DNA from 2 places in the Gorillibacterium sp. sgz306347 genome. Region 2 is predicted to be linked to the other one. Evidence: riboswitches for the same ligand, from Rfam matches in the RefSeq annotation. Region 2 holds a riboswitch; the other holds the start of a gene.
The links. Region 2 has a riboswitch for thiamine pyrophosphate ahead of thiC (phosphomethylpyrimidine synthase ThiC). Riboswitches for the same ligand answer to the same signal wherever they lie in the genome.

Region 1 (14,262 bases), on a different contig from region 2:
ACTCGTACCCGAGCGCCCGGGCGTCGTCAATGATCTGCCCCATGGCGTCTGCATTGTCCCGGGAAACGGCGTGCAGCAGGATGACGGCGCCGGGATGCAGCTGCGCCCGCACCTGGCTGCGCGCATAGCCTGCGCCGCGGACCTGCTTCGTGTCCCAATCCTTGTACGCGACCGACCAGAAGACGCTGGTATAGCCGTCCGCTGCCGCCGCTGCCAGCACCCGCTCGCTAAACACGCCCCGCGGGGGGCGGAAAAAGCTCATGCCCGGTTTTCCGGTCACTTCCTCGACCGCCTTTTTGACTTTGGCCAGCTCCTCGGAAATTTTTGCGTTTGAAATGTTTGTCATATCGGGGTGGCTCCAGGAGTGATTGCCGATGAGATGCCCTTCCGCCGCCATCCGGCGTACCAGGTCAGGCTGATCCTTGACGTAGTGGCCGGTCAGAAAGAAGGCGGCCGGGACTTTTTTCTCCTTCAGCACGTCAAGAATTTTCGGGGTGCAGCCGTTCTCGTAGCCGTTGTCAAAGGTCAGGTAAAGCTCTTTTTGCGACGTATCGCCCAGGAAGACCGCTCCCTGTTTTTCCAGGACCGCTTTAAAACCTTCTTCGTTAATGGAGGGCATCGACCCGTTGCGGCTTTTTTTAAAGCCGAAGTTGAACGGGCCGCCGGGTGCGGACGCTTCCGCCCCGGAAGGCAGCGTCCCGAGCAGCAGCAGGGCGCAGGCAAGCAAACTTATCATGCGTTTCATCGGCATTCCTCCCAGGTTCGTTTTGCTCGGAGATAGGATGCCTCTCGGCCGGAAAAATATGTACGGACGGTTGGAAGCGAACGGAAACGAACGGGAAGCGAACGGGGAGTGAAGGGGAAGCGAACGGAAAGTGAACGGGGAGCGAAGCAAAAAGAGACGCCGGCCGTCGAGCCGAAGCGTCTCGTTTGATGCGGCTGTCAGTTGCCGGCCTCCAGCCGGTCGCAGTAATAAGCCATCGCGTCCCGCAGAAAAGCGGACAGTCCGGCGCCGTACCGGTCGATGTTGGCCGTAAAACGTTCGTCCGCGACGTACATCTCCCCAAGCCCGCGGAAAATTTCCGGCGTGCAGTCGTAGTAATGTTCCGTGATGTGGCTGCGCAGCGCCGCCACCTGCTCCTGCACCGCCGCGTCCTGCGGACCACGGTCCATCAAGCCGGCCACAGCGGCAAAAATGCCGTCCATCTCGCCCTGCGCCTTTTTCCAATCCTCTTTGCTGTAGCCTTCCACCCGTTTCTCCACCGCTTCCACCGTTTCCGCCCCGTATTTCCGGCGCGCCTCTTCGGCATATTTGCGTCTATGTTCATCCAGCGGCGTTGTGTCGAAGCTTTCGAACATTTCCTTTTCGCTCATCGCCTTTCCTCCTTCAATCGCACTCAGCGTTTTATCGACTGTGAAAAGGATGTCGTCCAGCCGTTTGCGCTTGGCGAAGAGAAGCTCGCGCTGCGCCAGCAGGGCTTCCCGCCGGTCGAAATCGGGCCGGTCCAGCAGATCTTTGATTTCCGTAAGCGGAAAGCCGATCTCCCGGAAAAACAAAATGGTTTGCAGCCGGGCCAGCTCCCGGTCCGTGTACATGCGGTAGCCCGCGGCGCTGACCGAAGCCGGGGGGAGCAGGCCGATTTCGTCGTAATGGTGCAGCGTGCGCACGCTGACCCCGCTGAGCGCGGCAATCTCTTTGACCTTGTAAGGCATGGTCGTCACCTCCACAATCCGGAGTATAAGGGCTCACGCTGCGTGAGGGTCAAGGGGGCGGGGAGCGGAATTTTTTACGCAGGCGCTGGGGAACGGGGTGGAGAGTGGGGCGGGGAGCGCAACTGCGGGGCGGCGGTGCTGGGATTAAGGCGGGAAGAGCGCAACTGTGGAGCGGCGGTGCTGGGAGCATGGCGGGAAGAGCGCAACTGCGGAGCGTTTGGGTCTTTGGCCGCTGTTGTTTTTGGATTTCTTTGATTGGAGTTTGGAGAAGAGGAAATCCGAAAACAAAGGCGGGCGCTAGCGCTCCTCCGCCCCAAACGTCCTTCGTTGCTCTGTCCGCCGAGAGCTTGCTGCCGTTTTGTCAGCCGCTGCTCCCTTGCGGCCTGGGACGACGATAACTATCGTTCCGACTCGCACGAAAAGGAGAAGAATGCCGCACCAGCGGGCCTGGTTTAGTTGCGGTATGGGCTTCCGTGAAGCGCCGCCGCGGCGCGCATGAGTCCAAGCAAGACTTTTTCTTGAATGTGGTTGGCCCCTGTCTCGTTTCGTCCACCGCCCTGCGCTAACGGTTGCCACAGCGCTTAATCGAGCCAAAATCGCGTTTTTTTTGCGCTAACGGTTGCCACGGGGCTTATTTTGAGAAAAACAGGCCGGATCGACCCGAAAAAGCTTCAATAAGCTCTGTGGCAACCGTTACAATTTGCATCCCCTCATTTTTGGGCTAATAAGCTCTGTGGCAACCGTTAGAGTTACCCTTGAGGAGGAATTCCAAGACATCGGCGAATTAACCACTCCTCATCCGCCCGGCGGATGCCGCTGCTTTTTACAAAGATATGTTCAGCTCCGAGGCGGTCAGCCGGACAAAGGACGCGGCCTGGCGGTATTCCGCCGGTGTGGAAAGGTGCTCCAGCAGCAGCGGCGTGTTCGGGTCGAGCTTGTCCAGCTCGCTCAGCAGCGTGCGGTAATCAAGCGCTCCCGTTCCGGGAATGGCTTCGTCCAGATGCACCGTCAGCTTGTCCGCCAGCCGGATGTCTTTGGCATGGCAGCTTTTGATATGGGGGCCCAGCCGGGCAAAAAAGTCCCGGATCATCGCCCCGTTGCCGAAATACAGACGCGGCGAGGCGATCAGGTTGACGGGATCGAAGTGAACGGCGAAGGCGGGACGGTTGATCGCGCGAATGAGCTCCAGATACGAATCCGCGCTGTCGGGATAAGCCCACGGCATCGTCTCCAAGGCAAAAAAGGCCTGCTTCGGGTCCACCGCATCGATGATCTCCCGAACGGTATCGACGATGAGGGCAAAGGTGTCGGGCGTGAAATTGGCTTCGTGCGGGCCGTCCCACTGCTCTCCGCGAGAGCCCGATATGTTCACGCAGCAGCGCGCCCCGATGCGCTCGGCCAGGTCGAGCCGCTTCTGGCAGAAGGTCAGCGCCTCGCGACGCGTGTTTTCGTCGGGAGAAATCGGATTGCTCCAGGCACCGACCTCGGCGATCAAAATGCCGCGCTTCTGCGCCTCCAAGCGGAAGCGCTCCACCGTCCCGCTGTCCGCCTCATGATCCACCGGGCAGACGGCGGCCCGGTAGCCTTCGTCCAGCACGGCCTGTGCCCACACCTCCGGATCGGATGTCTCAACAAATACGGGCCCGCCCAATCGCATGACGTGTCCTCCTATCGTTCTGGTTTTTTTAAAAGGCGGGCGAGGTCAGCGGACCACAACGGCTTTCAGCAAACCGTTGTCCCCGGAGATGACCTGGCCGAACGTATCAGGCAGATCCTCCAGCGCAAAGCGGTGCGTCACAAAGGCGAGCGGATCGATGCTGCCCGCCGCGATCAGCTCCTGCACGGCTTGTCCGGCTTCCATCGTGGAATAAAGCGAGCCGACAATCGTCAGGTGCTTGTGGATGATCCGGCTCGATTCCAGGGTGACTTTGGCTCCTTCGCCGATGGCGACAAGCGTGCCCCCGACGCGCAGCGTCTCGAACGCCAGCTCGTACGAAGCCGGTTTGCCCGAGCATTCCAGGACATAAGCCGGTCCTTCCTCGCCGAAAAACGCCTCCATTTCCTCCGTCAGCCGGCCGGACGAAGCAAACGCCGCTTCCGCACCCAGCGCAAGCGCCCGTTCGCGCCGTTCCGGCACCGGGTCGATCGCAGCGACCCGAGCCCCGCGCAGACGGGACAAGGCAACGGCCGCCAGGCCGATCGGGCCGCAGCCGGTTACCAGCACGGTATCGCCGGCTCCCATCCCGGTGCGTCCGATGGCCGAGTAGGGGGTTCCCCAGTTATCGAAGATCAGGCTTCCTTGCTCGTACGTAAGGGAGGGGGTCAGCTTCAGGCAGTTCCGCTCGGGCACCGCCAGCTTTTCTGAAAAGCCGAAGCCCATGTGCGTGTGCGTCCGGCAGCGGACGTATTCGCCCTTCCGGCAGGCTTCGCATTCCCCGCAGCCGCGCACATTGTTCACCGCGACGCGGTCCCCGGGCCACAGGCTCCGAACGCCGGGGCCGACGGCGGTCACGAGTCCCGCTACTTCGTGTCCGGCCACATAATCGGACGGCTCCTCCACATGCCAGAACCATTTATCCGAGCCGCAAATGCCGCAGGCCTTCATTTCCACCACGACTTCGCCGGGTCCGGGCTCGGGCGCTTCGGTTTGCACCACGCTGAGCTGCCCCGGCCCGAACGCTTTTACCTGTTTCATGAAATAAGCTCCTCCTGTCTGTCCAGGCTGCAATGGGTTCCCCTCTATTATACCAGCGGAGCTTAGGCGCATGCGAACCCCGGCGGCCGGGGAGAACGGAGGACGGGGCAGAGAGGCAGAGGAGCCAGAAGAGGCAGAGAGACGGCGGGGCAAAGACGCAGCGGAGGCAGGCAGAGAAAAAAGCAAAGCCTTTCCGGGCGGGAAGGGAAAAGGCGGCGGCCCGCCCGGCGTTGCGGCCTACGTCGTGACCATTTGGCCTCCGTTGACGTGGAGGACCTCCCCGGTGACGTAGCGGGAGTCATTGGAGGCGAGGTAAACATAGGCCGGCGCAAGCTCGAAAGGCTGAGCCGCCCGTTTTAGCGGCGTGTCCGCGCCGAAGCGGGACACCTCGGGTGCCGGGAACGAGGCCGGAATCAGCGGCGTCCACACCGGGCCCGGCGCGACCGCGTTCACCCGGACGCCGCTTTCGGCCAGCTGCAGCGCCAGCGAGCGCGTAAACGAGACGACCGCTCCTTTGGTGCTGGAGTAATCCAGCAGCTCGGGCTGGCCGGCATAGGCGACGACGGACGCCGTGTTGATAATCGCCGAACCCGGTTTCAGGTGGGGCAGCGCGGCCTGCGTCAGAAAAAAGTAGGAGAAAATATTGGTTTGAAACGTCAGATAAAGCTGCTCCTCCGTCACGTCGAGAATGCTGCGCCTGACAAATTGCACGGCGTGGTTGTTAACGAGCACATCAAGGCGGCCAAAGGCTTTCACGGTCCGTTTTACCGCGTCAAAGCAAGCTTCCCGGCTTCTTAAATCGGTCTGAATAAGCAGGCAGCGCCCGCCGAGCCCTTCGATATACGCTTTCGTCTCCGCCGCGTCCCGCGCTTCGTCCAGATAAGCGATCGCGACGCCGGCACCTTCCTTGGCGAAAGCGACGGCTGCCGCACGTCCGATGCCGCTGTCGCCGCCGGTGACGAGCGCGGTTTTTCCGGCCAGCTTGCCGCTTCCGGTGTAACCGGGATTATCGAAAATCGGCCGCGGGTTCATCAGGTATTCCATTCCCGGCTGCCGCTGCTGGTGCTGGGGAGGGAAAGGGAGCGGGGCTTCCTCGCAAACCGTTTCTTTGCTGTAATAAGGGTAAACCGGGTAAGGCAAATCCGTTTTGGACATGCTGTAGCGTCCTCCTTTTATGCACTCCCGAAGGGGTGCGGCACGAAATGCGCGATGCTCCATTGTATGGGCGAATTTGCGAAGAGTGCCTATTGAGAATGGACTGAGAAGACGCTTTAAAGAAGTAAAGCGAAGAAAAACGCCGAAAAACGTTTCTTTCGCCCCGCCTGTTTCCCGTAAATCGTCAAAAATGCGCGGAAAAGGGGGCATACGGCGGATCGCTGCGTTTTCATCCTTCTTTCATCCGTTTTATAATGGGAACTAGCGTAAAAAGAGACGAGAAACCAAAAGGGGAGTGGAGTATTTTGACGCACCACCAGCTGCTTGAACGCCGTTCGGAAATGTTGAGACGAAAAATGCAGGAAATGATCCTGCAGCAGAACAGCAAAGGGTTAAGCGGGCAGGACAAACAGTCCTTGCAGCGTGTGATCAAACAATTCCACCAAAATGCGCATGAGCTGCACGACAGCAAGGCGTAACCTTGACCGGTCCCGCTAAGGGCACGGCGCAGGACAAAAAACGGCACCCGGGGCGGGGTGCCGTTTTTTGCGCGAGGCGGGATTGGACAAATTCAGGCGTAAAGCGGATCGGAGAGAATGTCCCAATCCTTGAATACCGGCTGAAGGCCGCTTTGGAGCAGCATCCGCCGGATTTCGGCGACGCTGCGCTCGTCCGAAATTTCGAACTGGGGGGTCCCGCCGCCTTCCGTGTGCCCGCCGACTTCGGTGGACACCCCGGCCGACATTCGGGTGACGCCGAGGTGAATCAGCCGGTCGCGCAGCTCCGGCCGTTCCCGGGTGGACAGCGTAATGCCCGCGCCCGGCAGAAACAGCCGGTAGGCCAGGATCGCCTGCACCAGGTTTTTGTCGGACACCGGGCTTAGCGGGCTCTGGCCGCCGAGAAAGGGGCGGAAGCGGGGCGCGGACAGGCCGATTTCCACGTCGGGGTAGCGCTCCTCCAGATACCGCGCATGCATGGCGGTAAAGAAGGCGTCCCGCCGCCAGTCGTCAAGGCCGAGCAGCGCGCCGATTTGCACGGCGCGGAAGCCCGCCTCGCAGCCCCGTTCGGGACCGTCCAGCCGGCTGCGGAAATTCCGCTTCGGTCCCTTGAGGTGAAGATTCCGGTACGCTTCCCGGCGGTACACCTCCTGATAAAGCGTCAGGCTGTCCGCTCCGGCCCGGACCGTTTCCCGGTATTCGCCGGTTTCCAGCGGATACACCTCCAGCCCGATGGAAGAGAAATACCGGCGCAGGGTCCGGATGCAGTCGGTGAGGTAGGAAACCGGCGTCTCCCGCCGGGAATCGCCGGTCAGAAGGAGCACATGCTTCAGCCCGGTCGCCGCCACGGCCTCCGCCTCCCGCGCCAGCTCTTCCATGCCGAGCTTCCTGCGCGGGTACTGGAATTCGGCGCTGAAGCTGCAGTACGTGCAGCGGTTGACGCAGTAATCGGCGGCATAGAGCGGGGTGAACAGCTGCATCGTATGCCCGAACCGGGCCCGCGTCAGCTCCTGCGCCCGGACGGCCATCTCCTCCAGCATCGGTTCGGCGGCGGGCGAAAGCAGGGCAAGCAGGTCGCGCTCGTCCGGGCGAGCGCGGGAAATTGCCCGGCGCACATCGTCCGTGCTGAATTCCCGGAGCCGGAACGGGTACTCGGGGTACTCCCGCTCCAGCCGTTCCAAGGTGTCGTAAAAACTCATGAGGCGACTCTCCTTTCAGGATGAAGGGTGGAGCTTAATCGAGAAAGCCGGTCAGCGGCGAGGAAGCGGCGGCCTGCCGGGAAACGGGACCGAGCCCGGACAGATAGGCCAGCCGGCCGGCGCGCACCGCCTCGCGGAACGCTTCGGCCATGCCGAGCGGGTCGCGGGCGGTGGCGATCGCGGTGTTGAGCAGCACCGCCGCCGCGCCCATTTCCATCGCTTCGGCCGCTTCGGACGGCTTTCCGATCCCGGCGTCCACGATGACGGGGACATCCAGCTCGTCGATCAGAATGCTCACCAGCTCCCGGGTGCGAATCCCCCGGTTGCTGCCGATCGGCGAGCCAAGCGGCATGACGGCCGCCGCGCCCGCGTCCCGCATCCGCAGGGCGGCGGACAGGTCGGGGCTCATGTACGGCAAAACCACAAAGCCTTCCCGGGCCAAAACATCCGTCGCGCGAAGCGTCTCCAGGTTGTCCGGCAGCAGGTGCTTCTGATCCTGGATCACTTCAATCTTGATCCAGTTGCCCATGCCGGCCGCCTTGGCCAGCCGGGCGATGCGGACGGCTTCCTCCGCCGTCCGCGCGCCCGATGTATTGGGCAGCAGCGTCATCCGCCCGGGAATATGGGTCAGGATGTTTTCCTCCCCGGCCTCGGGATCGACCCGCCGCAGCGCGACGGTGATCACCTCCGCACCCGAGCGCTCCACCACCTCCGGGATCAGGGTGTTGCGGCTGTATTTTCCGGTTCCGATGAAGAGCCGGCTCTCCAGCGTTTTTCCTCCGATAACAAAAGGGTCGTACACGGCCCTCGCCTCCTTTCGGTTACTCCCCGGCAATCGGAGCCAGGGCTTGGGCGGGATCGAGTTCCCGCTCCAGCATGCCTTCCTTCCGCAGCCAATCCGCCGTTGCTGTCCAGGATGCGGGCTTCAGCGCGCCGAATGCGGCTCCTTCGTCCTCCATCAGGGGCAGCAGCAGCGACAGGCTTTCTTTTTCCAGATCGGCGTCCAGCGGGGCGCTTTCTTCCTGTTTGTCAAGCAAAATCCGAAGCGCATCCTCGGGATGCTCTTTGGTGTAGGCGAAGCCTTTGCTTGCGGCGCGCCAGAACTTTTGCAGGGCGTCCTTGCGCGTTTCCGCGGTTTTGGCGCTTGCGGCCAGCACCAGCTCGGAATAGTCGGGCACGCCGAATGCGGTATAGTCGACGGCGCGGACGGAGTAGCCTTCCTTCGCCAGCATCAGCTTCTCGTGGTTCAAAAAGCCGCCGCTGATCGCGTCCACCTTGTCCGCCCCGAGCGCGGGGACGAGGTCCCAGCCGATGTCCGTCAGCTTGACGGCACCGGGATCGCCTCCGTCGGCTTCGACGGCTGTGCGCACCAGCGCTTCGTTGAGCGGAATGGAAGGGAAGCCGACGGTTTTGCCGGCCAGATCCTTCGGCGTTTCGATGCCGCTGTCCGTCTTGGTCAGCAGGACGTTGAGCGGGTGGCGGACGACGGAAGCGAGCGCCACCACGTCGATGTCCTCCGCCCGGGCGAGCAAAAGCTGCGGCTCGTAGGTGAGCGAAAGGTCCACGTTGCCGGCGGCGGTCATTTTGAGCGGATCGTTCGTCTCGGCGGGCATGACGATCTCCACGTCAAGCCCTTCGTCGGTGAAATAGCCTTGGTCCAGTGCGGCGTACAAAAAGGTATGAACGGCATTGGGGTACCAGTCCAGCATCAGGCGGAGCTTCTGCGTATCGCCGTCTGCGGCATTTTTGCCGGAGCCGCAGGCGGACAGCGCCAGCAGCAGAGCCGGAACGAGCAGCAGGGCGGCTTGACGGCGCCTGCGGCGGAAAGCGTTCGGTCGGTTGGTACGGGTCAAAGGAAAATCCCTTCTTTCGGATCAAGGATGGTGGGGAAACGGCGCGCGACTTTCCTAAAAGCGGAACGGGCGCCAGCTTCGGCTGCGCCGCGACGGGCTGCGCCGCAAGGGGCCGGTTCGGCCCTGCGTCCAGGGCAGCAGCCGGCGCTCCAGCAGTGACGCGAGCAGAAAAAGAGCCAGGCCAAGCAGGGAAAGCAGCAGCACGGCGGCGAACAGGCCGTCGGCCTTCATCGTTCCGGCCATCCGGCGGCTGAAATAGCCGAGCCCGGAATCGGCGCCGAGCCATTCTCCGATGGTCGCTCCCACGACGCTGAAGACAAGCGCCATTTTGACCCCGGTGAAAAAAGGCGGGAGCGCCATCGGAAGCTGGGCCCGGCGAAAAACGAACCAGCGGCTCGCGCCCATTGAGCGAAGCAGCTCGCCGTATTCCTTTTCCCCCTGCGCGAGGCCGTCGTAGGTGCTCACCGTCACCGGAAAGAACGCCAGCAGGAAGGTGACGGCGACCTTGCTCCACAAGCCGTAGCCGAACCACAGCATGAACAAGGGAGAGAGGGCGATCAGCGGGATCGTCTGGCTGGCGATCAGCAGCGGATAAACTGCCCGGCCGAAGCGGGGCCGCAGATGCATGAGCGCCGCAAGCGAGGCTCCGGCGGCGGCCGAGAGCAGAAAGCCGGCTCCCGCCTCCAGCAGGGTGCGGGGCAGGTGGACGGCGAACAGCGGCTCCCGGTAGCGCCACAGCGCGGCGGCAACGGCGCTCGGGGCGGGCAGGATGTAAGCAGGAACCGCGCCGGCGCGGCAGACCGCTTCCCAGACGGCCAGCAGGACGGCGGCCGCCAAAAGGGGCCACAGTGCGCCGGAGCCGAGCCTAGCCCCCGGCGCTGCGCCGCTTCCGATCCGGGCTTTGGCGGCGTCCGGCCTTCGTGCGGCGTTCGGCAGCGGAGTGTCCGGCCTGCGCTGCGCGCCGGGCCGTGCGAAGACCGGCCCCTGTGCGGAGTCGCGGCTTTGGGCGTGCGGCGCGTCCGGCTGTGCGGTGTCCGGCCTGCGCTGCGCGTCGGGCCGTGCGGCGTCCGGCGGGAGCGCGGAGCGTGCGTTCGCCGGTTCGTCAGGCTTCGTCATCGGCAAGCTCACCCTCCAGTCTCCGGCGCAGCTCCAGAAAAGCCGGCTCGTAAATTTGCTCCGGACGGCGGGGCCGCGCCAAAGGCACCGCCACTTCCGCGGGCGGCCTTCCCGTGCCGGGGCGCGGCAGACAGACGATCCGGTCGGCGAGCAGCAGCGCTTCCTCCAGATCGTGCGTGACCAGAAGCACGGTCCGGCCCAGGCTTTCCCAGAGGGAAAGCAGCCAGACGTGCATGCTCCGCCTGGTCATCGCGTCCAGCGCGCCGAACGGCTCGTCAAGCAGCAGGAGCGGCTTCCCGGCCAGCACCGTGCGCAGGAAAGCGACCCGCTGCCGCATGCCGCCGGACAGCGTGGCGGGGTAAGCGTCCCGCCACTGCGCCAGGCCGAAGCGGCGCAAGCCTTCCTCCGCTTCGCGCACAAGCGCGGGACCGCTTTGGCCGGCTGCCTCGCCCGCGAGCATCGCATTTTGCAGCACGGTGCGCCAGGGGAGCAGCAGATCCTTTTGCGGCATATAGGCGGACCGGCCGATCCGTTCCGCGGCGGCGAGCGGCGCGGAACGCGAGAGCCGGATTTCGCCCGCATCCGGCTCCAGCAGCCCGGCGACGAGCTTCAGCAGTGTGCTTTTGCCGCAGCCGCTCGGGCCGATCAGGGCGACCAGCTCGCCTTCCCGGGCGGTCAGGCCAAAGCCGGCGAAGAGCGGGGGACCCGGTTCGCCGGGATAGCGGTACTCCAGCCCGCGAACCGCGAGCATGGCAGGGTGTTGGTTCATGGGTTTCTCCTTTCCGGGGGAGCCGGATTGCGCTTTAACCAAAGCGCAGCTCAGCCGCCGCCGACAAAATGCACCAGCTCAATGCGGTCGCCCTCGGCGAGCCGCGAGGACGCGTAGCTGTCCGCCAGCCGGATTTCGCCGTTCAGCTCCGCCACGAGCTTCCGGCCCTTCCATTCGGGCTGCTCCAGCAAATCCGCCAGCGTCCGGCAGGACTCGTCCAGCTCCAGGGTCCGGCCGTTCACGTTCACTTTCATTTCCGCTCACCTCCCCCGCCGCCGGAAGGCTTTTTGCTTTCCGGCGGAAGCCCGGCGGCATCGCCCGCCGGGCTTCCGCTTCCGGCGAGAGCGGCGCGGTCCGCCGCCTCCCGGTAGCGGCGCGCTGCGCGGACGGGGTCGTCCGCCGCGCCGATCCCGGACAGGAGGGCAAAGCCCGCTGCGCCCGCCGCCAGCACTTCCTTCGCATGCTCCGGGCGGATGCCGCCGAGCGCGATGACCGGGATGCGGCAGCGGCGGACCGTTTCCGCGAGTCCGGCGAGCCCGCGCCCCGGGAGGCCGGGCTTGGAGGCGGTCGGAAACACGTGGCCGTACAGCGCGTAGTCCGCGCCCGCCGCCGCCGCTTCCTCGGCTTCCTCGGGCGAATGCACGGAGCGGCCGACCCGCAGGAACGGCCATCGCGGCTTGACCGCCGCGGGGGGCAGGCTGTGCCAGGCCAGCTGCACGCCTCCGGCTCCGGCCAGCAGGGCGGCGTCAATCCGGTCGTTGACGACCAGCTTCTCCGGCGGCAGACCGGCCGCAAGCAGCCGTTCGGCATAGCCGAGAAGCTCGCGGGCGGAGGCGGTTTTGTCCCGCAGGTGGATGAAATCGACAAATACCTGCGCGTCCGCCGCCAGCTGCGGGTGCGGAAAGGGGGCGTTCAGAATCCAGTGAAGCTCGGGATAAACCATCTTTATCGCTTTCTCCTTTCGCACGGCTTCGGCAAACGCAAAAAGACCGCTCCGGCAGAGGAGCGGTCGAAAGAATCGAACGGAATCGCCACGGGAAAACCGGTAAAAAGGCCCCGGACGGACGCCGTCATTCGTTCCCACTTCCCTCCGCCGGTATGACCCGGATCAGGTTCAAAGGGTCCGGACGTTCGTCCATCTCAGCCTTGCGGCCCCCCCAGTGTGAATGCTGCGCAGCGGCGCGGTTAAACGCGCCGGTTGGAATTCCTCCCCATCTTAACACAAAAATGAACGGCGGCAACCCGTTTTTTTGCAAAAATGTTCTGGCGGCCCGTCCGTAAAACAAGTACAATGATGGGAAAAATTGCACAGCGGAAGGCGGGAACGGCACATGGCGTTATGGGGGACGGCGGTAAATGCGGCGGCAATCATCCGGCTTGATCGGGCGGGTGATTCCCAAAACGAAGGAAAGCATGCACCAGAACATGCTGCACGCGGGCGGCCTTTTTACGTGCGTCATCGGCTTGTCCTTGGCGATCAAAAGCGGGGAGCCGTATCGTAAGCAGCGGCAACTCTTTGGATGAGAAGGTTCGGTTATTACTACATAATAAGGAGTCTTAACGGATGATCGAGAAGCGGATAACATTGGAAAACTCTATTCAGTTAAATGTAAGATATTCAACTGAGTCTAAGCCTGTCATCCTGTTCCTTCACTTCAGCGGCGGTACGTTGAACATGTGGGACGGGATACTGCCTCTTTTCTCCAAGTCGTACCGGATTGTAGCGCCCGATCTGCGCGGACATGGAAAGTCGGATAAACCGGAGACGGGCTATCATATTGAAGATATGGCGAACGATGTGTATCTTCTGCTTCTGGCACTAAAGATCGACGTCTGTCATGTTGTAGGCAGCTCAATGGGGGCGGAGGTTGGGCTATGCCTGGCAGCCTCCCACCCGGAGAAAGTTGCATCATTGGTTTGCGAGGGCGCATTATACAATGAGTTCGGAGAATTCGGGTTATTTAATGGCAGCGAGGAAGAGATCGAGCGGGAAAAAGGTATGATGCGCGTTCAACTATCGGAGCGTAAAATTCCGAAAGCCGATTCGCGGGAGGAATATCTTGCCGAGGCAAAAGAGGGTTTCGTAAAGCAAGGTGTCTGGAACAAGCACGTCGCATCCTTTCTCGAGAGCACCATGGTCGAGACAGAGGAAGGAACGATTGTCAGCCACTATCAGAATCATGTGAGATCGGAATATATTCAGAAATATTGGGAGGTTGCATTTGAAAACTATTATTCAAGAGTACAGTGCCCGATCTTGTTCCTCCCTAGCGAAGAGGAACGGAATAATGAAGGAATCAGGCATAGTTTGAAGGCATTCAGCTCCATGGTGTCCAAATTCGAAATAAAAAATATACCCGGCTCTATTCATGCTTATGTTTGGATGCAAATGCCAAAAGAAGCGGGAGAAACCGTTAAGGCTTTTTTGGATCAGATGAATAATGAAAACGGAAGGACGGCATGACCGCGCTGGTGCTCACGCCCGGCCTCGGGCTCCGGTGGCATCCTGATCATCGGGTGGGGTTAAACTTGCCGGAAATCCAAAAAGTCCGCGCCGCCGACCTGCTGCCCGCCCTGGTCGTCATGGCGGTGCTGGTCGGCGCAACGCGGATGCGGTAAATCGGGCGGCGGCGGGCGTGAAGAGAGAGGTCGCTTGCGCTTGAAGCCGCGGTGGGCCGCCTTTCCTCCGGCGCGTATCCGGACGGGAGGCGGCCCGGCCGCTTTTGTCAGCGCACGCGGGCGGGTTTTGCCCCAGTGCGTCCCCCGTTCCGGTTAAACAATCGCAGGACGATAAAGAACACCAGAAACGCCGCGAACACGAGCGCCGTCCACATAACGAAGGGGTAATTCCGCTGCTCGACGGCAATGCCGATAAACGCCCAGACAAAGACAAGCATAAACGGGATGTCCTTGTACCGCCAGCCGATCCATAGCGCCAGTCCGAGCGCGACGGCCATAAGCAGCACGGCCCAGGTTTGGGAGGACAGGCCGAAGCCGTTCCAATCGCTTTCCATGAGAAGGATCGTGATGTTGACGATCGTGGCGACGCTGATCCAGCCCAGATAGATGCTGAACGGCAGGCGGACAAACCAGCGTTCTCCCACGGTTGAAGAGCGGGAGAGCGAGCGCACGTTTACATAAATCGCCATCAGGCTGATCAAAAGCAGCGCGATGACGATGGTCGACCAGACCAAATCCTCGGCATGCCACAGGAACAGCCAGATGATGTTGAACACGCAGGTCAACGCGAACCAGCCGTCGGTTT
Region 2 (14,262 bases):
GGTAGCAGGCCCAGGCGCCCTTGCCGAGCCGCCGGATGATAATCCCCGTGATGAATTTCGTATACCCATTGTGCACCTGGCAGTCGGTTCCGATCACAAAGTGGAAGGTATGCTTCGGGTCCTGAGCGATAAAACGCAGCACGCGTTCATATACGTCTTCGATCGACAGTCTATTTTCCGAAATATTCTGAAAAATTAAGGCATTTTCGATCGGGGTTTGCTTTTGTAAACTCATATTCGTCACCTGTACAATGTACATTTCATCCTTTCGCCAGAATATCATGCCGTTGAGCCGCCCGGGCCGGCCAGGCGTCGCCTATCCGGGAGTTCCGCCGGTTTAGGGTTCCCAAACCGGGCGGTTTTTCCTCGTCCGCCGCTTAAAGAAAAGAACACGGCTGCGGGTTCGCAGCCGTGTTCTTGAAAACCTGTCCCTTGACCGGTGCATGGCCGGCCGGAAAAGCTCCTGCCGGGCAGGGATGGCTGCGAAAAAACAGGCGGCGGGAAAAAAAGGGCAGCGGGAAAGAAACGGCAGGCTTCCGTTCGTCCTTGCGTTTCATTCTCCCCGCCTCCTCCGCGAATAAGTTGTGCACATCGTACCACGGCTCTTTTTGGAGTGTCAACTTTACGTATTGTAAAGAGGCGCCTGCCCTAGCCGCGAAAGTCCGCCCCTGCCTGAAGAAAGACGCCGATCCGGCGTGCCGCTTCCTCCAGCCGTTCTGGCGGCTGAACGAGCGCGATGCGGACATAGCCTTCGCCCCGCGAGCCAAAGGCGTCGCCCGGCGTCACCGCCACGCCCGTCTCGTCCAGCAGCTTAAAGGCAAACCCGCGGGACGTCCAGCCTGCGGGAATGAGGGCCCAAACGAACATGGTCGCCGGGGTGGGCGGAACTTCCCAGCCCGCCCGGGCAAGCCCGCCGATCAGGGCGTCCCGCCTGGCTTCATAGGTCCGCACCAGCGAAGCGAAATGCGCATCGTCCAGCCCGAAGGCGGCTTCGGCGGCTTTTTGCAGCGGATGAAATACGCCGTAGTTCGTGTGCGACTGAAGGGCGGCCAAAAGCGCGAGCGCCTGCGGATGGCCGACAGCGTAGCCGACCCGGCAGCCCGCCATGTTAAAGGTTTTGGAAAGGGAATTGAACTCGATCCCGACCTCCTTCGCTCCGGGAACCGACAGGAAGCTGATCGAAGGATGGCCGTCAAAAATCAGCTCGGAATAGGCGAAGTCGTGCAAAACCAGAATGCCGTGCCGCTTGGCAAAGGCGACAACCCGCTCGAAGAACGCGCGGTCGGCCAGCGCCGCTACCGGATTGCCCGGATAGCTCAAAATCATCAGCTTTGCGCGGCGAAGCACCTCCGGGGGAACCGCGTTCAAATCAGGCAGGTAGCGGTTTTCCGCCGTCAACGGCATCGGGTAGGGAACGGCTCCGGCCAGCCGGACGCCCGCTTCATAGATGGGGTAGCCGGGGTCCGGCGTCAGCACGTAATCGCCGGGATCGGCGACCGCCATCGCCAGATGAGCCAGCCCGTCCTGCGAGCCCATGAGCTGAAGCACCTCGCGGTCGGGCTCAAGCGGCACGCCGTACCGGCGCCGGTAAAAGCCGGCCGCCGCCCGGTTAAAGGCCGCTGTTCCGCGCAGCGAGTAGCCGTATTGGCCGGTGTCCCGCACCTGTCCGGCCAGCTCCTCCACCACGCTTGCCGGAGGCGGAAGGTCGGGGCTGCCCACGCTCAGGTCGATGACGGCCAAGCCTTTGGCAATGGCCGCCTGCTTGCGGTCCGCCAGCTCCGTAAAGATCCCGGTGGTCAAAATTTGCAGCTTCTTCGATGCCGAAACCTCCATGCTCTTGTCCCTTCTTTCCTGTTCGCGGCTTGATCGGGCCGTATGTTCGCGGTATTGCCCGTTGGGTTCGCTCGTTTTGTTTCCCTTATCATATTCGCTTCCGGAGGTTTCGGCAATCGGACAATCGCGTTCTTCCGGCAGGTTGACTTTTTGTCGGTTTATTTTTAAACTTAGTATAAGTTAATAACTAAACTCAAAATGTAACAAGTGTTGAAGATCAGCGGGAGTAAAAAGGGAGGTTTTCCGATGACGAAAAGCACGGAGGACAGCGAAGGCAAGCGGTCCCGGCAGGAGGAGCGGCGGGGGCTTTTGCTCTGGTTCCGGCTCGCCCGGTTTTACAACCGGAGCATTCGCGAGACCAACCAGCACTTGAGCCGGTGGAAGCTGACAGCCGCCCAGTTTGACGTGCTCGCCCAAGTGGGCGGAGCCGGCCGGATCACGCAGCAGGAGCTGGCGGACAAGCTGGTCGTTACCAAAGGAAACATTACGCAGCTGCTCGCAAAAGCCGAGGAATCGGGCTGGATCCGGCGCGAGCAGGAGTGGAAAACCAAATACGTCTCCCTTACGGAGGCGGGAAACCGGCTTTATCAGGAGGTTGTTCCGGTTCAGGAGCAATTTCAGGCGGCGCAATTTGGCGCGCTTAACGAAGATGAACAGCGGCAGCTGCTGGAGCTGCTCAAAAAACTGCGCTGACGAAAGGAGCGTTCCCTCTAATGAACGTAAAAGGTACCCATCATCTGTCCGCCATGACCGGCTCGGTCGAAAGAAATTATGAATTTTACACCAAGGTGCTCGGCATGCGGCTCGTCAAAAAGACGGTCAATCAGGACGACACCAGCGCGTACCATTTGTTTTACGGAGACGAACGGGGCAATCCGGGAACGGAGCTGACGTTCTTCGATTATTTGCATATCGGGCAAAACCGGGAAGGCGCCGACAGCATATCGGGCATGTCGCTCCGGGTTGCAAATGACGAAGCCCTGGCCTATTGGGAAACCCGGTTTCGCGAGTATGGCGTACAGCAGGAACCCGTCGTGTCCTTTGCAGGACGCAAAACGCTTTTCTTCCGCGATCCCGAGCAGCAGCGGCTGGCCCTCGTTTCCGACGAAACCAACACCGGCGTGCCCGGCGGCACTCCATGGGAGAGAAGCGCCGTTCCCCAGGCATACGGCATTGTAGGCCTCGGCCCGGTCAAGCTGACCGTGCGCAAGCCCGAATTTACAGTCGCCGCGCTCAAGCTGCTCGGCTTCCGGGAAACCGGACGTTATCCGGCCCTTGTCCCGGGACAGCCGGAGATCCTCGTGCTGCAGACCGGGGAAGGCGGCTCGGGCGCGGAGGTGCAGGTGGAGCCGCGCGACGATCTGCCGCCCGCCCGTCTCGGCAGAGGCGGGGTCCATCACGTCGCTTTCCGCGTCGAGGACAAGGAGGAGCTGCTGCAGTGGGAAGATGTACTGAACCGGCACGGGCTGGCGAACTCCGGCTTCGTCGAGCGGCACTACTTCCGGTCGCTTTATTTCCGCGAGCCGAACGGCATCCTGTTTGAGCTCGCGACCGACGGGCCGGGCTTCGACACGGACGAACCGCTTGAACACCTGGGCGAAACGCTGGCGCTTCCGCCCTATCTCGAGCCGCGGCGGGCCGCAATTGAAGCCGGGCTGCGTCCGCTCGATACCTCCCGGCCGTTTGGACGCGAAAACGCTTGACCGTAACGCCGGGGAGGGACCGACTTTTCGCGAGCCACAAGGAACGGCAGCGCCCGGCGGAATAGACCGGCTTCGGGCGGCGATGGAGGGACCGACTCTCCCGGCCGTTTGGACGCGAAAACGCCTGTCCTTAACGACGGAGAGGGACCGACTTTTCGCGAGCCACAAGGAACGGCAGCGCCCGGCGGAATAGACCGGCTTCAGGGCGGCGATGGAGGGACCGGTCTCGAAATAGCAGCGCCGGGGGAACCGGCTTCAGGTCGAGGCCGGATCTGGGAAGGGGGCACCGGGAGGCACCGGGTTGGCTGATATCTGCCAAGTGTGGTACAATCCGGGCACGGCGAGTCCCGCTCCGCCCGGTTCGGGCGAGCGGGCGAAAGCCGAACCATGCAGGAATAACGGAGGCCGACATGCTGTCCTTTGATGAAAAAGTGCGCATTTTTGATTCTTTCCCGCAGCTGGAGCGAAAAAACGTATCGCTTGGCCGCGTGAATTACCATTACGAGGAAAGCGTGCATGAAAAGAAAACGGTCGTTTACCGGCTGCATCCGAATGGCAACGGCTTTGTTTACGCCGGCTTGCTTGAGGGGTATCCGACGGATGAAAAGGGCTTCGTGAACATCCGCGATTATTCGGAGGATGCGCTGCGGGAGCTCGTGGAAGCGTCCATCCGCTCGTTGTCCGAGGGCGGACCGGAACGTCCCGGCCCGGACGGAGGCTCAGGAGTGGGCGGTCATCTGGGGACGAAAGAATCGGTCACGAAAGGCTCGTCCTTGGGCGTCTGGGTGTCCGGTGAAGGCAGCCGTCTGGAGCTGAAGGAAGAAGACGACCTGTGGTACATCTACGCGGGGCTTTCTCTGGAGATGGTGTTTGAAACGCTGGACGAAGCGGAGGAGTATCTGCGCGAAGAGGGGTTCTCGCCCCAAAAATAGCCGCAAGTCCAAAGCCCTCTTCTCTATTCGCAAACGATGGGCAGCCGGGCGGCGGGGTTCTTGGCCGGATTTCAATCCGCCGCCTGCTTCCCTTTTGCTTGGCACCCGCACGGCAAGCAAAACACCCGGAGACCCCGGCTTGTCGGCCAGACAAGCGGGGCCCCCGGGCGTTTGCCGTTTTGATGCAGACGTTTCTTTCATTAAATCCGGCGACGGACCCGAATTCCCAGCGTTAGTGGTCTCCCGCTCGTAGGGCTGGACAGTAAGTGCAGAAAAGCAACTATTTTCCCTAATAACGGCCGTATTCCGCCAAATAGATGCATAAAAGCAATTATTTCTTTCGTTTTCCCTGAATATCGCTTCTTTATCCGAAAATAAGTGCGTTTATGGAATTATTTCGCGATAGAGGCCAAAAACCACGGAAATAAGCTTCGTTTTGCACCTATTTGCATCGCCGTTCCCTGGTGATCGGTCGCTTGCTCGACCCAGCCGCTCGCTTGCTCGACCCGACCGCTCGCCCTGCTCAGCCGCTCGCTTGCTCGGCCCAACCGCTCGCCCTGCTCAGCCGCTCGCTTGCTCCGCCCAACCGCTCGCCTCACCCAGCCGCTCGCTTGCTCCGCCCGACCGCTCGCCTCACCCAGCCGCTCGCTTGCTCGACCCGACCGCTCGCCCTGCTCAGCCGCTCGCTTGCTCGACCCGACCGCTCGCCCTGCTCAGCCGCTCGCTTGCTCCGCCCGACCGCTCGCCTCACCCAGCCGCTCGCTTGCTCGACCCGACCGCTCGCCCTGCTCAGCCGCTCGCTTGCTCGGCCCGACCGCTCGCCCTGCTCAGCCGCTCGCTTGCTCCGCCCAACCGCTCGCCTCACCCAGCCGCTCGCTTGCTCGACCCGACCGCTCGCCTCACCCAGCCGCTCGCTCCTAGACGATCTCCTTCTAAGCCAAAAAAGCCGCTGCAAAAGAATCTAGCAGCGAAGCCAACCGGATTGTCCCAGAGAGAGCTGCCATTCTTCTTGGACGGAGCACGAGTCACTGCCCGCGGAAGCAAACCGGATCGTCCAAGAGAAAACAACCAGCCTTCATGGATGGGGCGTTAGTCATCACCCGATGACTAGCTCTTGATCCGGTTTACCAGGTAAACGGCAATCTGCACGAAAGCTCCCGCGGCGATTCCGAACAGAACGCCTTGAAAGAAGCCGAGCAGGCTGGCCAGGTCCTCCCAGCCGCCGCGGTTGCCTTCCGCGTAGATGTACAGCATCGCCACCCCGCCCAACGTCCCGAGCAGGGTGCCGGCCCAAATCCATTTGGCTCCCGCCCAGGCGGAAACGTGAGCCACCGAGGAAACGACAAATGCCAGAAGCGCAAACCGGAGCGCGAACACCCACTCGAACGGTTCGTCCAGAAGCACGTAACGGTTGATCCAGATAAGCCCGGTAAGCAGCAGCCCGATCCCGACAAACCAGACCAGCCAGCGGGGGCTTCTTTTAGCCGGCAAACGCATGGGCCGCCCTCCTTCCGCGAGAACCTTGCACTCTGCGGTTTATGCCTTTACAAATTATGTTCATCATGAACTTCGTCCATCTCCAGCTTCAGCCGTTTCGGCGATTTCACGTCCATCATATCATAAGCCGCTTTCCTCCAAAAGCCCGCGCGAACGGCGCATGCTGCAAAACTCCGGCCCGCACATGGAGCAGTAAGCTTCCGGGTCCCCGTCTCCCGCCGGCGCCCCGCGGTATTCCATCGCGCGTTCCGGGTCGAGCGACAAGGCGAACTGGTCCTGCCAGCGGAAGTCGAACCGGGCCCGGGACAAGGCGTCGTCCCGCTCGCGGGCACCCGGATGGCCTTTTGCCAGATCCGCGGCGTGAGCCGCAATCTTGTAGGCGATCACGCCCGCACGCACATCCTCCTTGCCGGGGAGCCCCAGATGCTCTTTCGGGGTGACGTAACAGAGCATGGCGGTGCCCAGCCAGCCGATGACCGCCGCCCCGATCGCCGAGGTGATGTGATCGTAGCCGGGCGCGATATCCGTAACGAGCGGTCCCAGCGTGTAGAATGGCGCTTCGTGGCACAGCTTTTGCTGCTTCTCCACGTTTTCGGCGAGGAGGTGCAGCGGGACATGCCCCGGTCCTTCGACAATCACCTGAACGTCATGCGAATGGGCCATGGCCGTCAGCTCGCCCAGCGTCTCCAGCTCGGCGAACTGCGCAGCATCGTTGGCATCCGCCACGGAGCCGGGGCGCAGGCCGTCGCCAAGCGAGACGGCGGCGTCATAACGCGCCAGAATGGTGCAAATCTCATCAAAATGCATGTACAGAAAATTCTCCTCGCCGTGCGCCTGGCACCAGCCGGCCATGATCGCCCCGCCGCGCGAAACGATGCCGGTCACACGCTTTGCGGCCAGCGGAATGTGGTCCCGCAGAACGCCCGCATGGATGGTGAAATAATCGACGCCCTGCTCCGCCTGTTCGATCAGCGTATCGCGGTAAATGTCCCACGTCAGCGCTCCGGCATCCCCCTTCACTTTTTCCAGCGCCTGATAGAGAGGGACTGTTCCGACCGGAACGGGCGCGTTGCGCAAAATCCATTCCCGGGTGGCGTGAATGTCTCCGCCCGTTGAAAGATCCATCACCGTATCCGCTCCCCAGCGGACGGCCCACGCCATTTTGTCCACCTCCTCCTCCATGGAGGAAGCCATCGCCGAGTTGCCGAGATTTGCATTGATTTTCACATGAAAGGCCTGGCCGATGACCATCGGCTCGCATTCCGGGTGATTGATGTTGGCCGGAATTACGGCCCGGCCGGCCGCCACCTCCGTCCGGACGAACTCCGGCTCCACCTGCTCGCGGATGGCGGCAAACATCATTTCCGGGGTAATCTTCCCCTTGCGGGCGTAATGCAGCTGGGTTACGCAGCAGCCCTCTTTCGCCCGCCGGGGTATCACATCGCGCGTGAAATTCGATCCTGTTTGCCCTTCCTCCACAGTCTTCGGCTCTATCCCGGCCGGAGCCGATGCAGCCAATACCCGGTCTCCGGAGTCGGCCGATTGCCGGAATGGGCCTCCCGTTCCAGGGATGTCCAAGCCGTCAACCCATGCGCTTTGCTCCGTATCCTCCCTTTCTTCTATCCATGGTTGCCGGATCGGTTCCAATCCGGAGCGAAAATCGGGACGGCGGGACGGATCGGTGTAAGGCCCGCCCGAGTCATACAGCCGGATCGCAGCCGGGGATGCGTCGGGCGATCCGCTTTTTCCGGAGCACAGCCGGATTTCGCGCATCGGCACCCGGATATCCGGCCTCGGGCCGGTCACATAGATTTTGCGGCCTGCATTCTCTGTCATGTAAGACTTTGCGCCCGCCGGACTGGCGGAGGGGGTGGGGATGAACATGGGTTTTCGCTCCTTTGGCCGGGGCGCCAAACGCAAAAAAGCCGGATCTTCGGGACAAGATCCGGCCGCGGCATGCCTTAACGGGCTGCGCTTCCTGTTCCCGGCTGCGCACGCGCCCACTGAGCTTCCCCACGCTGGTATGAACCAGATCAGGTCCGAAGGGTTAAGAAACGCGCCGTTTCTCTCTCAGCCCAATCTGCTTGGACACCCCTAGCGATTTATGAAATTCTTTTTTTACTATAGGCGATTTCCATTATTTTGTAAATCATATAGTTCCGCCAATCCGGCCGCCGGGAGCTGCAGCGCGTAAACGCCCTCTTCCAGCACAATCTCTTCCTCCCGCACCACGTGACCCCGGCAATCGTATACCCGAAGCGTCTTTCGTCCCGGCCGGACTCCAAAGTCCAGGAGCAGGCGGTTTTGCAGGGTTCCGTTTACCACGGTTACTTTAGCGGGCAGATCGCCGGTTAGGGGAACCGCCATGTCCAGATAAGCGGCGACCACCCACTCCCCGGACGTTTTCGCCAGCACAAGCGGATACAGCAGCTCGGGGTGAAGGGGCTCCAGCCGGCCGTCCAGCAGAACCTCCCGGCGGTCCCGCCAGAAAGCGAGCCAAAACGCCGTCATTTCCAGGTGGTCCGGCGGAATCCGGTCCAGCAGCACCGAAATTTGCGGGACAGAAAAAAGCACGTTGATCAGCTGCAAAGCCGCGTTTTCGGCCGGCTCGCCGGGATGCCACATGATCATATCCGCATGCACCGCCGTACGCCCCGCTAGCAGCCGGATATCGACGGTTCTCATCCGGTTTTGCACGGCGTCGTTCGGACAGTCGCCGGCCCGGAACATGTTGCCGTATTTGCGCATCAACGGCCCGACGTAATTTTGCCGAAACTCGATGAGAATGTCCGGCTTGCGGCTTCGCAGCCGTTCGATCACGTCGCTCAAAAGCCGGTCCACGGCGGCCGGCACGGACACAATGTCGCGGTCCCCGCCGCTTTGGCAGCCGCTTTCCGTTTCCGGCAAATAAAAGCTGTCGACAAAATCCAGCTTGAAGCCGTCCAGGTTCCAATCCTCCAGCGCGGTTTCGTAAAGGCCGATCAAATAGTCCCGCACTTCGGGGTATCGCGGATCCACAATGCCGGCGCCGTGTTCTTCGTTATAATACAGCAGTTTGTCCTTCAACCGGTCCCACGCTTCGCTGTGCCGGCCGATAAAGGGAACGGAGTACCAGAGCAAATACCGGAGTCCCATCGCCTGAACCCGGGCCACGTGCGCTTTCATATCGGGAAGCTTGTCCGGGCTCGGCCGCCAGTCTCCGCAAAACGCATAGCCCCGCGCATTGTCCGAGGTCTGCCAGCCGTCGTCCACGATGACCGCTTTGCAGCCGATAGCGGCTGCGCGCTCGCACTGCTCCTCGATTCCTTCCGGCGTCAGCCGCTGATGAAAGCTGTACCAGGTCGAATACATCGGCTCCCGGGCGGTCTCGGGCACGGGGGCCGGACGGCAGCCGGGCAGCCCCTCCCACCACTCGCCTGTTTCGCGCAGGGCGTCATAGTAAGGGATTCCGCGCGTATCCAGCCGCAGCTCCGCTTCGTAACGGGAAAGCGGCGAAGCCGGCTCGTCAAACAGGGTCACCGAGCAATGAAACGAAGCCGATTCTTCGTTCACGCCCGCATGGAGGCGCACCGGATTCAGCACGTCCGAAAAAGCGAACGTCAGCCGGTTTCGCCCCGACTGGCTGAAGAGGCAGGCAACCGGCGCCGATGAGGTGGATTTGGAGGTGAAGCCGCCCCACCAGTCGGGGATCAGGGCCCGGCTGCGCTCCGCCGTCGGGTGCCACAGCCCCTGGACGTCCACAATCGGATGGCTCCAGCGGAGCCGGACGACCGGCGGGGCCGCCGGAGCATCCGATTCGGCAGCCATTCGCACCCGAACGATCCAGATTCCGCCGGCCGTCTCCTCCGATGCTAGCGACAGTTGGAATTCTGAAGGCCCGCTTTCCGCCTCCACGCGATGAACACCCGCTTGCACGGTAATCATGCCCGTCCGCCTCCTTTGAACGCGGCCGCTTTTTCCGCCGCCCCCCAAGAATCCTTGCCTTCCTTCAGCAAAATGCCGCTGCCCTGCGCCTGCATGAAGCCGCCTTCCGTCTCCGTGCCCGTCCGGCTTTCGCTTGGACCGATCAAACCGCTCTTTTGTGGACCTGCCATCGTTCTCTGCTCCTTTTTGGTCTGCCCGGGGTTTGCCCCGGTATGATTCCTCCGGACGCAGCCGGCCTTTAGCCGCTGCCGCCCGCTCCGTCCCGGAGGTTCCGCTGTCTGCTTTTACTCTAAGGGCTGGACCAAACAGACGACAGGGAGAATTGTGTTTACTTTTGGGAGGTTTGTGTTACGATTTGCTTATCATAAGGGAAAGAGCGGGAATCGACGTGTAAAATTGTGTTCAAAACGGGAGGCGCGCTTCTATGGAAGAGGGACTGTTTGTCGAGCATTTTCTGAGCAACCGGCTGGACAAGGGCATCCGGCTTTTTTACTGCGGCCGCCAGCAATGCGCCCCCTATCATTCGTATGGGACGGCGATGCGGGACCACTTTGTGCTTCACTTCATTGTGCGGGGCAAGGGCACGCTGATCGTTCCCGGCGGCCGTTTTACGCTCGGGGCGGGGGACAGCTTCTGTCTGTTTCCCCATACGCCGGTTTATTATGAAGCCGATGCAGAAGACCCGTGGGCGTATTACTGGGCGGGGTTTGAAGGCGGCTGGGCCGCGAACGCGCTGCGGCTCGCCTCCATTACGCGCGAAAGTCCGATCCGGTCCGGCACCGGACCAAACGAAACGCGGCGGCGGTTGTTTGCCCGCCTCGTAAAAAGCACGGAGGCGAACACCGCCGCCTCCGAGCTGGACGGCGCCGGGCTGCTGCTTCGCCTGTTGGCCGGCTACCTGGAGGAAGCCGCCTTGCCGGGCGAACGCTACGCCTGGCGCGGCGGGCCTGCCGTCTCTGCGGCCAGGGCGACGGGCAGCAGTCCTGCTGCCCCGGACCACCGCGCAACCGGCGAGGATTGGGCCGTGCGGCAGGCGCTGGAGTACATCCGCGCCAATTACCAACGGAAGCTGACCATCCCGATGCTGGCCCGCCATGTCGGTCTGGAGCGCGCTTACTTTACCAAACGCTTCCGGCGGCATACCGGCGTATCGCCGTACGAGTTCCTGCTCCACTACCGGATGGAGCAGGCCGTGCGCCTGCTCGTCCATACTGATCAGCCCGTGCAGACCATCGCCGCCTCCACCGGCTTCGAAGACCCTTCCTACTTTGCCAAGGTGTTTGCCAAACGAATGGGCTCGGCGCCGTCCGATTTCCGGCTACGTGGGTCTGGTTTGCCGAAATAGAACGCAGCTGAAAAACAGTAAAGCATACAAAAAAACACCCGCTTTGTTGTGAAAAGCCGGCGTTTGGAACCATTAATGTACTTTTTTAAGAATTCAGCTTCATAATATGGCGGCAGGTTCTATTTGACCTGCAGCTAAAGAGACTGGGATAAGCATCCCTTGCCTCGCTTCGTATACTTCATCACAAATGACATGCGCATTTTTATCATGGGTAATCAGGATGATGATCTTGTCCTCTTTTATTGTCCGCAAATAGTCAAGAAATCGATCTGTGCTCCGGGCATCCAGTGCAGATGTAGGCTCGTCAAAAATCATAACTTCCGGATTTTTCAACAATACGCGCATAATCGCCAGCTTTTGCTTTTCTCCCCCAGATAAGTTGGAACTGCCTTCTTGGACCGGCGTTTGCAGCCCTTCCGGAAGTCCTTCGATCAACCCTTTGAGGTTTAGCAAATCGAGAAATTCGTCAAGTTTTTCTGAATCAGAATCCATATCTTCTTCCAAATATAAATTAAACCGGATTGTATCCTGCAGTAAGGCCGGTTCCTGCTCGGCCACTCCGATCAATCGCGACCGCGTTTGTTTCATGTCCAGAGTTTTGATGTTCCGTTCTTGGAAAAACACTTCTCCGCCATACTGCGTCATAAACATGCCCGTCAAAACCTGGTACAAGGTGCTTTTTCCCGATCCATTCGCCCCGACTATGCCGTACATTTTCCCTTTTTCGACATGAAATGTCAACTCCTGCAAAACGGTTTTGCCGCCGTAGGCGAAAGACAACGAAGATACGCGGATGCGGTCGATTTCCTCTACCGTCTCCGATCCGTTGGGCTCTACGGGAAGCTGAAGAACCTCTTCCAATCTATGAAGGGAAACTTTGTTGTCCTGAAACGATTTGCCCAAGTTAAAAAAGTAACGGGCTGAATTGATAAGCATCCCGAAATAACTGAAAAACATGGTAAACATACCGATCGTAAATTGTCCCCGGATGATAAAGATTCCGCCAATGATAAATAAAACTATCTGAGCCATTGTCATCACGATTGAGTCCAGCCCCGAAAATAAATAGGAAACCCGCTGATTGGTCATCACGCTCGACAGAAGACCGGAAAACCGTTGGTCGAGCCGCCTCTGAAACTGGCGTTCCACTGCATGCAGCCGGATAAACTTCAGGTGCTGCAATTGTTCATAGAGACTGGAAAAAAAGTGATTTTGCTGTTCCATGTAGTTCATCCGAGTGCGATAGATCGGTTTCTTGAAAATCTGATACAAGGCTACATAAAGCAGCAAAAACGCCAGAAGGATACCCGTTAGCGGGCCGTTGAGCCGGAACATGATAACAGTCGGAACAAGCAAGGTTAGAACATTTACGAGCAGATTCTGCAGCAAGGTGACACTAAAGATAATCACCATGTTGGAATCATTGTTTACTCTTTGACTCAAATATACGGGATCATTTCCTTGAATATAAGACAAAGGAGCGTTTTGCACATGGCGGATCATGTTACGGTTAAGAGCAAAGCCCAACCGGCTCTGGACGTTCACATAGATCATCTGATTGACGTATCCAAGCACAATCGTGCTCAGACCGATGCCTGCATAAATCGCGCAGTAAGTATACAGATAAGATAAGCTTTTTCGGGTAACCAAATTGTCGATAAAATTACCGGTTATATAAGGACCCAGAATCGATAACCCACTCAAAAGAAGCGACACCGAAACATAAAGGGACAGCGTCCATTTATATTTCATGAGGTAGGGTTTGCAAAAACGAAGAATGTCCACGGTTTCACCACCCTTAAATGGAGAGATGGGCGGGAAAATCCCGCCCAACCAGTCTTATCAGAAAAGCATACCCGCACAAGTACATCAATTAAAAAAACTCACTTTTTAAATGCTCTTTATCAAAGCGGGCTTATTCCGGGTTTACCCGGAGCGCAAATCGATTGCGTGGAGCATTGGGCCACGCAAATAGGGAAATTAGGGTGACACTCTACGGTATACGTAGCGCTATTGTTACACGTACAGCTCTGAGAACAACCTGCCAGGGGCAAAGGCTTGCTAAGCATCAGTTCCATAACGACACACCTCCATTTGGATGGATATGATACATGCACTTGTGCGGAAATGCACGATAAGCTTAGTGCTTTAAACGCTCACTTCTGTTCGCTCATTTTGCTGCTGCTTGATGTGTTGAGTAATAGAGGAAAGGTAATCCTTCAAAACATATTTGTATTCCGAACAATTGTCGGCCGAACGGTTCAGTCTTTTAAACGGGCAACCGCCCATACATAAGGGTAAAACCTTGCAAGTAGAACAGCCTTCCTCCGTAGTGGGATCAAACAACATATAATCCATATAAAGAGGACTCGTCGTATTCATGCCAGCACCTACGTTGCCCACACAGCGTTCCTGAATCCCTATATCGGACCAGCATTTGTACAAGCCGCCATCTGCGTCCACCACGTAAGAATTTAAAAAGTCGGCGCCGCAAAAATTCGCTATCCGCCGGGGAAACCGATTTATAATGCGTTCATTTTGCAGCGAGCGAACATACGAGTATTCTAGCCGATAAAAATCATGTGAATCCAAACATGCCTGATTGGTATAGGTTTCGTTGCTGTTCTCCACCTTCCCCATATACGGAAACACATGCTCGTCCAATCCCAACTCCTTCAAATGAACGTTTAATTGGTTAGCGGAATCCATGTTTTCCTTGTCGACGTTAATCCGGAGCGCTGTAGGCGGCAGAAGATCTTTACCTGCCTGCAAATTTTGCATGATTTGGTCGAATGTTGGTTGATTCCCGACGAGCGGCCTTCTCACATCATGTGCTTCTTTCATCCCGTCAACCGTCACCTGAAGCTGAGAAATTTGAAGCTCTCTGACTTTATCCAGATTTTCGCGTGACAACAGATAGCCGTTGGTAACCATATTGGAGTAATAGGACACGTGATTTTCTTCACATATTTCCATAAAGGAACGGGTTAACCGTTCAACAATCTCCAATGCCATTAACGGTTCTCCG

Region 1: another riboswitch for thiamine pyrophosphate. It lies ahead of AC6I6H_RS20390 (thiamine phosphate synthase); the one in region 2 lies ahead of thiC (phosphomethylpyrimidine synthase ThiC).

The regions. Positions count from the first base shown of each region.
Region 1 is NZ_JCAPET010000058.1:4,677-18,938, forward strand. Features, by position in the region: gene pdaA (delta-lactam-biosynthetic de-N-acetylase) at 1-745, opposite strand, end outside; gene AC6I6H_RS20335 (MerR family transcriptional regulator) at 943-1,713, opposite strand; gene AC6I6H_RS20340 (sugar phosphate isomerase/epimerase family protein) at 2,537-3,370, opposite strand; gene AC6I6H_RS20345 (zinc-dependent alcohol dehydrogenase) at 3,416-4,408, opposite strand; gene AC6I6H_RS20350 (SDR family oxidoreductase) at 4,646-5,563, opposite strand; gene AC6I6H_RS20355 (hypothetical protein) at 5,869-6,042, shown strand; gene thiH (2-iminoacetate synthase ThiH) at 6,135-7,259, opposite strand; gene AC6I6H_RS20365 (thiazole synthase) at 7,294-8,061, opposite strand; gene AC6I6H_RS20370 (ABC transporter substrate-binding protein) at 8,081-9,112, opposite strand; gene AC6I6H_RS20375 (ABC transporter permease) at 9,167-10,228, opposite strand; gene AC6I6H_RS20380 (ABC transporter ATP-binding protein) at 10,215-10,997, opposite strand; gene thiS (sulfur carrier protein ThiS) at 11,048-11,251, opposite strand; gene AC6I6H_RS20390 (thiamine phosphate synthase) at 11,248-11,940, opposite strand; TPP riboswitch at 12,066-12,166, opposite strand; gene AC6I6H_RS20395 (hypothetical protein) at 12,354-12,521, shown strand; gene AC6I6H_RS20400 (alpha/beta fold hydrolase) at 12,562-13,461, shown strand; gene AC6I6H_RS20405 (TspO/MBR family protein) at 13,724-14,262, opposite strand, start outside.
Region 2 is NZ_JCAPET010000004.1:89,832-104,093, forward strand. Features, by position in the region: gene AC6I6H_RS04070 (ribonuclease H-like YkuK family protein) at 1-235, opposite strand, end outside; gene AC6I6H_RS04075 (aminotransferase class I/II-fold pyridoxal phosphate-dependent enzyme) at 649-1,833, opposite strand; gene AC6I6H_RS04080 (MarR family winged helix-turn-helix transcriptional regulator) at 2,080-2,526, shown strand; gene AC6I6H_RS04085 (ring-cleaving dioxygenase) at 2,547-3,536, shown strand; gene AC6I6H_RS04090 (hypothetical protein) at 3,947-4,468, shown strand; gene AC6I6H_RS04095 (hypothetical protein) at 5,576-5,965, opposite strand; gene thiC (phosphomethylpyrimidine synthase ThiC) at 6,086-7,849, opposite strand; TPP riboswitch at 7,959-8,071, opposite strand; gene AC6I6H_RS04105 (glycoside hydrolase family 36 protein) at 8,087-9,889, opposite strand; gene AC6I6H_RS04110 (hypothetical protein) at 9,886-10,059, opposite strand; gene AC6I6H_RS04115 (AraC family transcriptional regulator) at 10,314-11,234, shown strand; gene AC6I6H_RS04120 (ATP-binding cassette domain-containing protein) at 11,334-13,019, opposite strand; gene AC6I6H_RS04125 (radical SAM protein) at 13,383-14,262, opposite strand, start outside.